3 regions of the Streptomyces sp. NPDC046876 genome follow, and region 3 is predicted to be linked to each of the others. Evidence: riboswitches for the same ligand, from Rfam matches in the RefSeq annotation. Region 3 holds a riboswitch; each other region holds the start of a gene.

Region 1 (4,502 bases), on a different contig from region 3:
CCACTCCGCTCCGGTCCGGCCGCGGCCCACGCGAGCGGCCTACAGCGGCAGCAGGTCGGGCCGCTTCGCCTCGACGTGGTCCCCGGAGGACTCCCCGCGCAGCCGGCGCCCGATCCACGGCACCAGGTGCTCGCGGGCCCACTGGATGTTGTCGCGGGTCACGTCCACCGAGCCGCGCGGCTGCTGCGGCGGCCACGGCTGGTCGGGGTCGGCCGGCACCCCGAGCCCGAGCACCTGGGCGGCGCGCAGGGCGACCCGGGTGTGGCCCTCGGGCGACAGGTGGAGCCGGTCGTCGTCCCAAGCCCGCCGGTCCTGTACGGACTTCAGCGACCAGAGGTCGAGGACCGGGCAGTCGTAGCGGTCGGCGATGGCACGCACGTGCGCGCTGTACGTCGCGACCTTGCCCCGCAGGTGCTTGAGGACGGGCACGCCACGGGTGTCGAACCCAGTGGTGATCATGACCTGGCCGACGGAGCCGGCGAGGTCGGCCACGGCCGCCTCGAACCGCTCCGCCACGGCGTCCGGGTCGCTGCCGGGCCGGATGATGTCGTTGCCGCCCGCGCAGAAGGTCACGAGGTCCGGGGCGAGCTCCTTGGCCCGCGGGACCTGTTCGGCCACGATCTGGTCGAGCAGGCGCCCCCGCACCGCGAGGTTCGCGTACCGGAACTCGCCCTCCGGGCGCTGGTCGGCCAGGAGTACGGCCAGGCGGTCCGCCCAGCCGACGAAGCTCCCCTCGGGTCCCGGGTCCCCCACGCCCTCGGTGAAGCTGTCCCCGATCGCCGCGTACGAGCCGATGGTCCTGTTCGTCTTCTTCGTCGTCTCTATCGTCGTCGTCGCTGCCACGGGACCATATCCTTCACCGCGGCGCGTGACCTACGCCACCGTAGGAAGGGGTTGACGGACCGTGATCTTTACCACCGGGCGGGTGCGGAATTACAGCGCGTGAGGCCGGGGCCCCCCTCGGGTCCCGGCCTCACGCGGGTCTTCACACCGCCGCCGCCGCGACGGCGGCGACGGCGGCAACGGCGGCAACGGCCGTCAGATGCTGACGCCCTTCGAGCGGAGGTAGGCCAGCGGGTCGATGTCCGAGCCGTACGAGGGGCCCGTGCGGACCTCGAAGTGCAGGTGCGGGCCGGTGGAGTTGCCCGTGGAGCCGGAGAGGCCGATCCGCTGGCCGGCGGTGACGGCCTGGCCCACGGAGACGGACAGCTGGGACAGGTGGCCGTACTGGGAGTACTTGCCGTCCGCGTGCCGGATGACGACCTCGTTGCCGTACGCCCCGCCCCAGCCGGCCGAGACGACGGTGCCCGCGCCGACCGCCTTGACGGTGGTCCCGGTGCTCGCGATGAAGTCGACACCGGTGTGGTAGCCGCTGGACCACATGGCGCCGGGGGTCTTGTACTGGGTGGAGATCCCGCCGCCGACGGGGGCGACGAAGGCAGCGGCGACCGGGGCGGCCTCCGGGGCCTTCGCCACGGCAGGGGCGCCCTGGTCGGCGGCCGGCGCCGGGGACTTCTTCTTCGGCGCGGCCTGCGGCGCGACCTGCGGCGCAGCCTTCGGTGCCGCCTGCGGCGCGGCGGCGGGCTTCCCGGCCGGGGCTCCGGCGGGTTCCCCGGCCGCAGTGGCTTCGCCCTCCGCACCGAGGGTCAGCTTCAGGCCGGGGTGGATCAGCGACGGGTCGGTGCCGACGGCCTCGCGGTTGTCGGCGTACAGCCGCTCCCAGCCGCCCGGCAGGTGGCGGTCGGCGGCGATGGTGGAGAGGCAGTCGCCCGGCACGACCGTGTAGACGGACGGCGCCGCCCGGTCGGCGGCCTGGACGGCGGCGGCCGGCTGGGCCTGGAGCGACACCGGAACCCGCGGGGCGACCACGGGGGCGGCGGACGGGGCGGCGGCGTGGGCGCCGGCGGCGCCGATCAGCGGCAGCGCGAGGGCGGCGCCGCCGGTGCCGGCGAAGGCGAAGCCACGGGCTGTCGAGCGGGACTTGGGACGGCGGTGCTTGCCCTGAGCCGGCATGGCGCATTCCTCTCCGTCGCCTGCGAGGTGAGCTGTCGGGTTCGGACTGGAGATGTCCGGCCGAACACGGACCGAACGGAACGTGTACGGCTTCACCCCGAGCCGCTCCTCAAGGAAAAGATCCAAAAAGAAGCAGCGGCCTACCTGGTTCCCCCGCTCCTGCCGCACATGAATGGTCGGGTTGCGGTTTTCCGGACGGCGGCAGGATTAGGCGGTCCATCCGGATCGATCGCGAAGGTAATCCAGTACGGCATCACGGAACAAGCCATGAATTCCTGACGGATTCACAGAAGCGGGATTCCGGGGTAATTTCCGGTCACCCTCCGTCCATTCCGCACCGCCAACGGCCTTTCGCGCCGGGCCATTCGGGATCGACGATCAGGCACTCACGGTCACCGTATGATCTGGCTCACGCCGGTTGTGCCCGATCTGGCCACCGACGGCGGCAAGTTGACCCCAAGCAGTGCAATTCGGACACTACGACACACCACGACGCACCTCGACCCACCACGACAACGCCGGAGGAGTTCCCGTGACCCAGCAGATACCCCCGCCCCCGTCGGCGGACCGGATACCGGAGCCCGAACTGTCCGGAGTGCGCAACTTCCGCGACGTGGGCGGCCTGCCGACCGCGGACGGGCGAAGGGTCAGGCCGGGACGACTGTTCCGAAGCGGACATCTCGCACATGCCACCGAAACCGATGCAGAATTCCTCGCATCGCTCGGCCTCCACACCGTCTTCGACTTCCGCAACCACGCCGACCAGGTCCTGGAGGGCCCCGACGTCGAGCTGCCGGGCGTGCGCAACGTGAACATCCCGCTGTCCGACCCGGCCGACGGCAAGGAATTCTGGAAGATGGTCCGCGACGGCGACGTCGAGCAGCTCCGCGGGATCCTCGGCGACGGCAAGGCCGCCGCCCGGATGACGAACTCGTACCGCGCGATCGTCCTGGACCGCACCGCCGAGCACAGCCGGGTCCTGCACGCCCTCGCCGAGGACAGCGTCCCGGCGCTCATGCACTGCGCGGCCGGGAAGGACCGGGCCGGCCTGGCGATCGCCGTCACCCTGCTCGCCCTCGGGGTGGAGCGCGAGGCCATCACGGCGGACTACCTGGAGTCGAACGCCCCGCACCGCCGCTACCGCGTGCGCCGCGGCAGCGATGCGCCCGAGGCCCGCTCCCCCGAGGTCATGGAGCTGCTCGCCCCGCTCTTCGACGCCCGCGCCGCCTACCTCGACGCCGCCTTCGCCGCCATCGAAGAGCGCTGGGGCGGCGTCGAGCGCTATCTCGCCGAGGGCCTCCGCCTCGCTCCCGAGACCCTCGCCCGGCTGCGCGAGCAGCTCGTCCACTAGCAGCGCCGCCCCCTCGGCGGAATGGATCCGGCCCGGACCCGGTTGGCCCTTTCGGCAAGATCATCCGACGAGGGAGCCGAAGTGACCCGCACCGCTTTCACCCTGCCCGTCAACGGAGCCGACGGCACGGCCGAGCCCCGCCTCACCCGCGAGGACGTCTGGGCCGGCCTGGTGGCCAAGGCCGCCGACCCGCTGCCGTACATCCCCGCCATCACCGAGTGCACCGTGCTCTCCAGCGGGCCGCAGGGCCTGGTCCGGGAGATCGTGCTCGACGGCGACCGGTTCGTCGAGGACATCGTCTTCGACACCGGCCGCCGGGTGGCCTTCCACCGCTCCGACGACCGCGCCGTGTGGACGATCACCAACGACATCGACGAGGACGAGCGCGGCGGGCTCCTGCTCACCTTCGGCGGCGAGTACGCCGGGGAGCTCGGGCCGGAGGAGGCCGAGCGCCGGGAGGCGGCCCTGGCCGAGGCCGTCGCCCACACCCTGGACGTGATCCGCCGGGCCAAGGCGGCCTGACCGCCCGGCCCGGCCCGGCCGCAGGCCGTCAGCCGCCGCCGACGGCCTGCTTGACCAGGGTCCTGCCGAAGTCCCACATGAGTCCGCCGCCGCCGTGGGCCTCGTCCATGACCGCGCGGAAGGCCACCACGAAACGGTCGATGTCGGACTCGTCCACGACGAGCGGCGGGATCAGCTTGATGACCTCCAGGTGGTCCCCCGAGACCTGGGTCAGGATCCGGTGCTTCTGGAGCAGCGGCACCACGACCATCTGCGCGAACAGGCCCTTGCGGGCCGCCTGGAGCATCGTCCACCGGCTGCGCAGCCGCAGGGAGGCGGGCCGGCCGAACTCGATGCCGACCATCAGGCCCCGCCCGCGCACCTCGTGCAGCAGCTCGTAGTCGTCCACCAGGGCCGCGAGGCGCCCGCGCAGCAGGTCGCCCATGGCCCGGGCGCGGGCGGTGATCCCCTCGTCCTCCATGACGCTGAGCACCGCCAGCCCGGCCGCCATGGCCTGGGCGTTGGAGCCGAAACTGGCGGAGTGCACCAGCACCCGGTCCATGGACGAGTACACCCTCCGGAAGATCCACTCCCGGCCCAGGGTCGCCCCGACGGGGACGTAGCCCCCCGACAGCGC
Region 2 (4,502 bases), on a different contig from region 3:
AGAAGGCGCACAGAAAAGGGCGCACGGAAATACGGCGGCCTTTTACCCTCTCCCCATTCATACGCGGGCCTTGTTAATGGGAGCCGCTCGCCATGTTTACGGCACGTTGCGAAGACCTCACGCGCAGCCGGTACGCGCCGGACGTCCCGTCCGCGTGCACCGCCGTCAGGGCCCGCGCCCGCTCGGCGTCGCCGCGCGCCACCGCGTCCACGATCGCCCCGTGCTCCGCCCAGCACTCCACGGGCCGCTGCGGCGCCTGCACGACGTACATCCACGCGACCTTGTGCCGCATCTGGGTGAGGAGCGCGATCAGCCCGGGGCTGCCGGAGGCCTGCGCCAGCGTCTCGTGGAACCAGCTCCCCAGGGCCCGCAGATCCTCGCTTTGGCCCTGGCGAGCCCGCTCCTGGCCCAGCCTGACCAGCCCGCGCAGCACCTTCAGGTGGGCCTCGGTGCGGCGCCGGGCGGCCCGGGCCGCGGCCAGCGGCTCCAACAGCATCCGCAGCTCCAGCAGGTCGGCGGCCTCCTGCTCGGTCGGCTCCGCGACGCAGGCGCCCGCATGCCGGCGGGTGGTCACGAACCCCTCGGACTCCAGGGTGCGCAGCGCCTCGCGCACGGGGACGCGGGAGACGCCGTAGCGTCGGGCCAGCACCTCCTCGGTCAGCCGGCCGCCCGGTTCGAATGCCCCGGAGACGATGTCGTCGCGGATTGCAGTGCATACCGCGTGCGCGGGAATACGCAAGACCGGACCTCCGCCCATTTCTCCGCCTTTTCCGGCTGCCGGGCGCCTTTGCCGCCGCCGTACCGGGATCGTACCGAGACTCTATTGCAATGCGCCGAATTTTCCGAGCGCAGGCGGAAATCGGCCGGCCTTTGCAGGCACAACGCGAGGACCCCGGCTCGGTGAGCCGGGGTCCTGTGCGAAGCGGTGCGGCGGCGCCGCCCGACGGCGCGTCGGTCAGAGGTCGACGCCGTGGCTGCGCAGGTACGAGACGGGGTCGATGTCCGAGCCGTACGTGGCGCCCGTGCGGGCCTCGAAGTGCAGGTGCGGGCCGCTGGAGTTGCCGGTGGAGCCCGACAGGCCGATCTGCTGGCCCGGGGTGACCGTCTCGCCGACGGAGACGCTCAGCGAGGACATGTGGCCGTACTGGGTGTACGTGCCGTCGTTGTGGCGGATGACGACGTTGTTGCCGTACGCGCCGCCCCAGCCGGCCTCGACCACGGTGCCGGCGCCGACCGCGTGGACCGAGGTGCCGGAGGCCGCGTGGAAGTCGATGCCGGTGTGGCTGCCGGAGGACCACATGCCGCCGCCGGCGTGGTACTGGGTGCTGATGTAGCTGTCGTCGAGCGGCGAGACGAAGGTGTTGAGGCGCTTGCGCTCCTCCTCGCGGGCGGCACGCTCGGCGGCCTCGCGCTCGGCCTTCGCCTTCTCCTCGGCCTTCTGCTTGGCCTCGGCGGCCCGGGCGGCGGCGTCGGCCTCGGCCTTGGCCTTGAGGGCGGCAGCCTCCGCGGCGTTGCGCTGGGCTTCGGCCTGGGCCTCGATCTGGCCCTGGAGGTCCTCGGCGGTGACGACCGCGTTCAGGCCGGTGTCCTCCATGGAGGGGCCCTTGTGGTCCGTCGCGGCGAACGCCGGGGCGGCGAGGGTGCCCACGACACCGGTCGTTGCGAGGGCGGCGACGCCGGCGTAACCGGCGGTCTTGCGGCTCAGACGGCTGGAACCACGGTGCTTGCCGGCGGCACGACTGCCAAAGGCCATGGAGGGGCTGATCCTTTCCTTCCTTCTCGCCTACCGGGTTAGCTGACGGGTTCGGAGCAGGAAGGTCTCCTACGGGCCCCTCTGGCGAGGCGGCCCGATTCACCCCAGGGACGTGTGGGTCCCCGGCTCCCCAGGCTCGCGCCTGACGGGGACTCGGCGATCGCTGCCCGGTGCCGCGGGTGCGGCGCGTACAAACTGACGGACAGCACGCCCGACGCTAGGCGGATCATCAGTCAATCGCCAAACAGACGCGCGCTTTTGTTGCGTACGCCACACCCCATACGGGCAACCTTGGCGCCAATTGGACATAAAGGGCCCCGATGGCCAAGCCATCGGGGCCCTTCGACCGCCTGCGGTCCGCCGGTGCGCCGGCAGCACCTCGCCGGCCCATCCGCCGTATACCGACGGTCAGTTGGTGACGACGGTCACCTCTCCGATCCCCAGCGCGCGCACCGGCTCCTCGATCTGCGAGGCGTCACCCACGAGCACGGTGACCAGGCGGTCCACCGGGAAGGCCTTGACGACCGCCGTGGTCGCCTCCACGGTGCCGGTGGCCGCCAACTGCGCGTACAGCCGGGCCTGGTAGTCGTCCGGCAGCTCCTGCTCGACCTGGTCGGCGAGCGTGCCCGCGACGGCAGCGGCCGTCTCGAACTTCAGCGGGGCCACCCCGACCAGGTTCTGCACCGCCACGTCCCGCTCGGCGTCCGTCAGACCGCCCTCGGCGAGGGTGCGCAGCACCTTCCACAGGTCGTCCAGGGCCGGACCGGTGTTGGGGGTGTCCACCGAGCCGCTGATGGCGAGCATCGAGGCCCCGCGGCCGTCGGCGGTGGAGCGCAGCACCTGGCCGAACGCGCGCACGCCGTAGGTGTAGCCCTTCTCCTCGCGCAGCACCTTGTCCAGGCGCGAGGTGAGGGTGCCGCCCAGGCAGTACGTGCCGAGCACCTGGGCCGCCCAGACGCTGTCGTGCCGGTCCGGCCCGATCCGGCCGATGAGCAGCTGCGTCTGGACCGCGCCGGGCCGGTCCACGATGACGACCCGGCCGGTGTCGTCGGCGGTCACCGGCGGCACCGGGCGCGCCTCGGCGGTGTCGCCGGTCCAGGCGCCCAGGGTGTCCGCCAGGACGGCGTCCAGGTCGATTCCGGTCAGGTCGCCGACGATCACGGCGGTGGCCGTGGCGGGGCGCACGTGGGCCTCGTAGAAGGCGCGGACGGCCGCGGAGTCGATCCGGGCGACGGTCTCCTCGGTGCCCTGGCGCGGGCGGGACATGCGCAGGGACGCCGGGAAGAGCTGGCGGGAGAGCTCCTTGGCGGCGCGGCGCTGCGGGTTGGCCAGCTCGTGCGGGATCTCGTCGAGGCGGTTGCGCACCAGGCGGTCGACCTCGCTGTCGGCGAAGGCCGGCGCCCGCAGCGCCTCGGCGACCAGGCCCAGGGCCTTGTGCAGCCGGGAGGCCGGGACCTCCAGGGAGACCCGCAGGCCGGGGTGGTCGGCATGGGCGTCGAGGGTGGCGCCGCAGCGCTCGAGCTCGGCGGCGAACTCCTCGGCGGAGTGCTTGTCGGTGCCCTCGGACAGCGCACGGGCCATGATGGTCGCCACGCCGTCCAGGCCCTCGGGCTCGGCGTCCAGCGGGGCGGCGAGGTTGACCTCGACGGCCACCACCTGCTGGCCCGGGCGGTGGCAGCGCAGCACGGTCATGCCGTTGGGCAGCGCGCCGCGCTCGGGGGCCGGGAAGGCCCACGGCCGGGCCTCGCCGGCCTGCGGCCGCGGGTGGAAGGTCATCGTGACGGCTGCGGTGTCGCTCACTGCTCCGCCCCCTCGTTCTCGTTCTGGTTCGCGGCGTCGGCATCGGTGTCGGCGTCGGCATCGGCCGCCAGGGGCTCGTACACCAGCACCGCACGGTTGTCGGGGCGCAGCCGGGCCGCGGCCACGGCCTGCACCTCCTCGGCGGTGATGTCGAGGACCCGCTGCACGGCGGTCAGGGCGAGCTGCGGGTCGCCGAACAGGACGGCGAAGCGGCACAGTTCGTCGGCACGGCCGGCCACCGTGCTCAGCCGGTCCAGCCATTCGCGCTCCAGCTGCGCCTGAGCGCGCTCCATCTCCTCGGCGGTCGGGCCCTCGGCCGCGAACCGGGCGAGCTCCTCGTCCACGGCGGCCTCGATGGCGGGCACCTCGACGCCGCTGGAGGTCTTCACGTCCAGCCAGCCCATGGAGGGGGCGCCGGCCAGGCGGAGCATGCCGAAGCTGGCGGCGACGGCCGTCTGGTCGCGGCGTACCAGGCGGTTGTGCAGCCGGGAGGACTCGCCGCCGCCGAGGACGGTGAGCGCCACGTCGGCGGCGTCGCACTCGCGGGTGCCGTCGTGCGGCAGGCGGTAGGCGGCCATCAGCGCGCGGGCCGGGACCTCCTCGACGATCTCCTCGCGGAGCTCGCGGCCCATGATCTCGGGCAGGCTGCCGTCGCGCGGCGGCTTCTTGCCGTCGTGCGAGGGGATCGTGCCGAAGTACTTCTCGATCCAGGCCAGGGTCTGGGCCGGGTCGATGTCGCCGACGACCGACAGCACCGCGTTGTTCGGCGCGTAGTACGTACGGAAGAAGGCGCGGGCGTCCTCCAGCGAGGCCGCGTCCAGGTCGGCCATCGAGCCGATCGGCGTGTGGTGGTACGGGTGACCGTCGGGGTACGCGAGGGCGGTCAGCCGCTCGAAGGCCGTGCCGTAGGGGACGTTGTCGTAGCGCTGGCGGCGCTCGTTCTTGACGA
Region 3 (4,502 bases):
TGTCCTCGGCGGAGGTCGGGAAGAGCGCGCGGATCGCGGGGTTGTGCCAGAAGAGGTGGGAGTAGAAGTACTTGACCGCGTGCTCGGCCCGTCTCTCCACCACCGCGAAACTGCTTTTCAAGATCCTCACATCCACAGGACCGAAAGTAGGAGCGGCGGCCACCGCGGCGTCAAGTGACGGCCGATCTGCGGACAGCCGTGGCGAACCCCCCATAAGGGGTGGAGTCCGCCGCCCGGGATACGGTCGACCCGTGCACGAGCCGACCCCCGCCGCCCCCGAAGACCCCGCTGCCGCAGAGGCCGCAGACGCCTCGGCCGCCCCGGCCCCTACCCTGTTCGACTGGGAGTTCGCGACCGACCCGTACCCCGCGTACGCGTGGCTGCGCGAGCACGCGCCGGTGCACCGCACCCGGCTCCCCAGCGGGGTCGAGGCCTGGCTGGTGACCCGGTACGCCGACGCCCGCCAGGCCCTCGCCGACCAGCGGCTCAGCAAGAACCCGGCGCACCACGCGGAGCCGGCGCACGCCAAGGGCAAGACCGGGATCCCGGGGGAGCGCAAGGCGGAGCTGATGACGCATCTGCTGAACATCGACCCGCCGGACCACACCCGGCTGCGGCGCCTGGTGTCGAAGGCGTTCACGCCGCGCAGGGTGGCGGAGTTCACACCGCGGGTGCAGGAGCTGACCGACCACCTCATCGACGGGTTCGCCGGGCGGGGCGAGGCGGACCTCATCCACGAGTTCGCCTTTCCGCTCCCCATCTACGCCATCTGCGAGATGCTCGGCGTACCGCGCGAGGACCAGGACGACTTCCGCGACTGGGCCGGGATGATGATCCGGCACGGCGGCGGCCCGCGCGGCGGAGTGGCCCGTTCCGTCAAGCAGATGCGGACGTACCTCGGTGAACTCATCCACCGCAAAAGGGATGATCTGGGCAATGATCTGATCTCGGACCTGATCCGGGCGAGCGACCACGGCGACCACCTCACCGAGGCCGAGGCCACCGCCATGGCGTTCATCCTGCTCTTCGCGGGTTTCGAGACCACCGTGAACCTCATCGGCAACGGCGTCCACTCCCTCTTCATGAACCCCGGGCAGCGCGCGCGGCTCCAGGACTCCCTCGCCGCCGGCGAGCGCGGGCTGCTGCAGACCGGAGTGGAGGAGCTGCTGCGCTACGACGGCCCGGTCGAGCTCGCCACCTGGCGCTTCGCCACCCGGCCGCTGACGCTCGGCGGGCAGGACATCGCGGTCGGGGACCCGGTGCTGGTGGTCCTCGCCGCCGCCGACCGGGACCCGGAGCGGTTCGCCGACCCCGACACCCTGGACCTCTCGCGCGCCGACAACCAGCACCTCGGCTACGGCCACGGGATCCACTACTGCCTGGGCGCTCCGCTCGCCCGACTCGAAGGACAGACGGCGCTTGCGACTTTGCTGACGCGTCTGCCGGATCTGGAACTCGCCGTTCCGTCAACTGACCTGCGGTGGCGCGGAGGTCTGATCATGCGTGGCCTGCGCACGCTTCCCGTGCGCTTCACACCCCGAAACAACTGAACGTTTTCTGAGACAAAGTCAACTGCTTGCTCAACTTGTGACAATCGTTCGAAGGCCGCTAGGTTCTGCCGTTACCCAGCCGTTATGCGAAAGGTGCAGCACATGCGTTCCGGGAACGGCCGCCACAGACGCCCCCGCCAGGTACCCGCGATTGTCGTCACCGCCGGAGTCACGGGCTCCGCACTGGCCCTGCCACTGCTCGCCGCCACCGGCGCGAGCGCGGCCGACGCCTCGACGTGGGACAAGGTCGCCGAGTGCGAGAGCGGAGGCACCTGGAGCGCCAACACCGGCAGCGGTGCGTACGGCGGGCTGGCCTTCACCCAGGAGCAGTGGCAGAACGCGGGCGGCCTGGAGTTCGCCGAGCGGCCCGACCTCGCCAGCCGGTCCCAGCAGATCGCCGTCGCCGAACGCGTGCTCGGCGCCCAGGGCCCCGAGGCCTGGCAGAACTGCGCGACCTCGGCCGGGCTGACCAAGGACGCCCCCGCGGCGGACGTGGACCCGGGCGCCACCGGCAAGCACCGCGCCGTCGGCGCCACCCCGAGCCGCCCGGACGACAAGGTCCCGGCCGGCCGCAACGGCGAGCGGGCCACCGACTTCGGCGCCCCGACGCCCGGACCCACCTTCACCATCCCGGCCGCGCCGCAGGCACCCGTCAGCGGCCTGCCCGTCATGCCCGACCCGGACCTGCCGTCCCAGACGCCGCTGCCGGGCACCCCGAGCACCGACCCGGGCGCCCCGACGGCCCCGACGGCGCCCACCGCGCCCGGTACGGCGCCCACCGCCCCGGTGAACCCGGCTGACCCCACCGCCCCGGTGAACCCGGCCGCCCCGGGGGCGCCCACCGCCCCGTCCGCCCCGTCGGCCGCGCCCACCCCGGGCGCCTCCACCGACCCGGCCGCCATACCGGACACCACTGCCACCGGCAAGCACCGTGGTGCCCCCGCCGCGGAGGGCGCGGCCCCCGCCTACACCGTGAAGGAGGGCGACAGCCTCGCCACCATCGCGGACGCCAAGGGGGTCAAGGGCGGCTGGAGCGCCCTGTACCACGCCAACGAGCAGGTCATCGGCGGTGACGCCAACCTGATCAAGCCGGGTCAGAACCTGGATCTAAGCCAGAAATAACGGCACTTCGGACACCCGGAAGGCCTTGAATGTCCGGTTCGTTCAAATGAGACATGTGTCTCTTCCGGTCAACTGGCGTGTCCTGTCCGTAACCTTGGGCAAACCCCGCCCTCACCTGCGCAAACACCCTTGCGGGGAGCGCAAGTAGGGGCCGTCCCCCGCCGAAGTTCCTCGTTGAACATCGGCGGGGGACCTGTCTACCTTCTGAATCGCCCGCCACCGCGGGCCCCTTCGACCGCATCGCCGAATCCTGCCGGCGGCCGGGGGGAACACACGTCGCGTCAAGCGCCGAAGGCAGGAGCGGGGGAACCAACGAAGGCGCCGGGAAGGCCCGTCGGAAGACGGTCACGAACGGCTAGGGGTGAAGACGCGCCACGTGCGCGGCCGGGCAACTCATCCGCCCGAACCCGACAGCTCACCTCGCAGGCGTCGGTGAGGAGAAATCCATGCTGCGTTCCGGCAAGGGCAAGCACCGTCGCGCCACCGCCATCGAGCGGACCACCCGCATCGTCACGCTCGCCGGCGTCGCCGGTGTCGCCGTCGCCGCCCCGCTGATGACCGCGGGCTCCGCGTCCGCCGCCACCGCCTCCGAGTGGGACCGCGTCGCGGCGTGCGAGTCCGGCGGCAACTGGTCCATCAACACGGGCAACGGCTACTACGGCGGCCTGCAGTTCTCGGCCTCCACCTGGGCCGCGTACGGCGGCAAGGCCTATGCCGCGCAGGCCAACCAGGCCTCCAAGTCGCAGCAGATAGCCATCGCCGAGAAGGTCCTCAAGGGCCAGGGCAAGGGCGCCTGGCCGGTCTGCGGCAAGGGCCTGTCGAACTCCTCGTACTCCGGCGGCGGCTCGAGCGACACCCCGAAGCAGACGCCGAAGACCGAGACGAAGAAGACCGAGACCAAGAAGACCGAGACGCCGAAGGCACAGCCGAAGAAGGAGACGCCGCGCGCCGAGGCGCCGGTGACCCGCTCCGAGCGCGGCGACTCCTCGGTCATCAAGACCGGCAACGGCTCCTACGAGGTCAAGTCCGGCGACACCCTGGGCTCCATCGCCGAGGCCAACGGCGTCAAGGGCGGCTGGGAGAAGCTGTTCGAGCTGAACAAGGACATCGTCTCGGACGCCGACCTGATCTACCCGGGCCAGATGCTGAAGCTCAGCTGAATTCCCCGGCAACACTCGCGCGTGCCGTGACCGCACGCGCACACCCCACCGCCCGGCGCGTACCCCCCACGCGCCGGGCGGCGGTGCGTCCGCCCGCGCAGCACCCGTACGGCAGGTGACCGGTGGCGGCAGACGGCGGTCGACAGGGGACCGACAGAGCCCAACAGAGCCCAACAGAGCCCGACAGGGCCCGACAGTCCCGGAATCAAGGGCCCTATGTCCCGGAAGCGGGGTATTCGGGCCCTTTTTCGTCCCAGGACGCGGGCGGTCGGCTGGCCGACTGCCCGGAGCCGGTTAGGCTCTAGGCGGCAAGGCCATCCCACGGCCGTACCCGCCACCGCACACCCAGCGTCACATCCCAGAAGGAGATGCTCGTGCCGTCCATCGACGTCGTCGTAGCCCGGGAAATCCTGGACTCCCGAGGCAACCCCACGGTCGAGGTCGAGGTGGGCCTCGACGACGGCAGCACCGGCCGTGCTGCCGTTCCGTCCGGCGCCTCCACCGGTGCCTTCGAGGCCATTGAGCTCCGCGACGGCGACCCCAACCGCTACATGGGCAAGGGCGTGGAGAAGGCCGTCCTCGCGGTCATCGAGCAGATCGGCCCGGAGCTCGTCGGCTACGACGCCACCGAGCAGCGCCTGATCGACCAGGCCATGTTCGACCTGGACGC

The links. Region 3 has a riboswitch for cyclic di-AMP ahead of ABZ924_RS04840 (transglycosylase family protein). Riboswitches for the same ligand answer to the same signal wherever they lie in the genome.
Region 1: linked by a shared signal. The riboswitch ahead of ABZ924_RS36755 (LysM peptidoglycan-binding domain-containing M23 family metallopeptidase) and the one ahead of ABZ924_RS04840 (transglycosylase family protein) in region 3 are both predicted to bind cyclic di-AMP.
Region 2: linked by a shared signal. The riboswitch ahead of ABZ924_RS06095 (M23 family metallopeptidase) and the one ahead of ABZ924_RS04840 (transglycosylase family protein) in region 3 are both predicted to bind cyclic di-AMP.

The regions. Positions count from the first base shown of each region.
Region 1 is NZ_JBEYXK010000158.1:5,105-9,606, reverse strand. It holds gene ABZ924_RS36760 (SGNH/GDSL hydrolase family protein) at 40-843, opposite strand; gene ABZ924_RS36755 (LysM peptidoglycan-binding domain-containing M23 family metallopeptidase) at 1,039-2,013, opposite strand; cyclic di-AMP (ydaO/yuaA leader) riboswitch at 2,018-2,202, opposite strand; gene ABZ924_RS36750 (tyrosine-protein phosphatase) at 2,546-3,364, shown strand; gene ABZ924_RS36745 (SRPBCC family protein) at 3,446-3,886, shown strand; gene ABZ924_RS36740 (aspartate aminotransferase family protein) at 3,915-4,502, opposite strand, start outside.
Region 2 is NZ_JBEYXK010000006.1:112,093-116,594, forward strand. It holds gene ABZ924_RS06090 (GntR family transcriptional regulator) at 74-739, opposite strand; gene ABZ924_RS06095 (M23 family metallopeptidase) at 956-1,753, opposite strand; cyclic di-AMP (ydaO/yuaA leader) riboswitch at 1,767-1,922, opposite strand; gene ABZ924_RS06100 (pitrilysin family protein) at 2,162-3,529, opposite strand; gene ABZ924_RS06105 (pitrilysin family protein) at 3,550-4,502, opposite strand, start outside.
Region 3 is NZ_JBEYXK010000005.1:23,399-27,900, reverse strand. It holds gene ABZ924_RS04855 (globin domain-containing protein) at 1-130, opposite strand, end outside; gene ABZ924_RS04850 (cytochrome P450) at 333-1,550, shown strand; gene ABZ924_RS04845 (transglycosylase family protein) at 1,653-2,672, shown strand; cyclic di-AMP (ydaO/yuaA leader) riboswitch at 2,949-3,116, shown strand; gene ABZ924_RS04840 (transglycosylase family protein) at 3,119-3,832, shown strand; gene eno (phosphopyruvate hydratase) at 4,201-4,502, shown strand, end outside.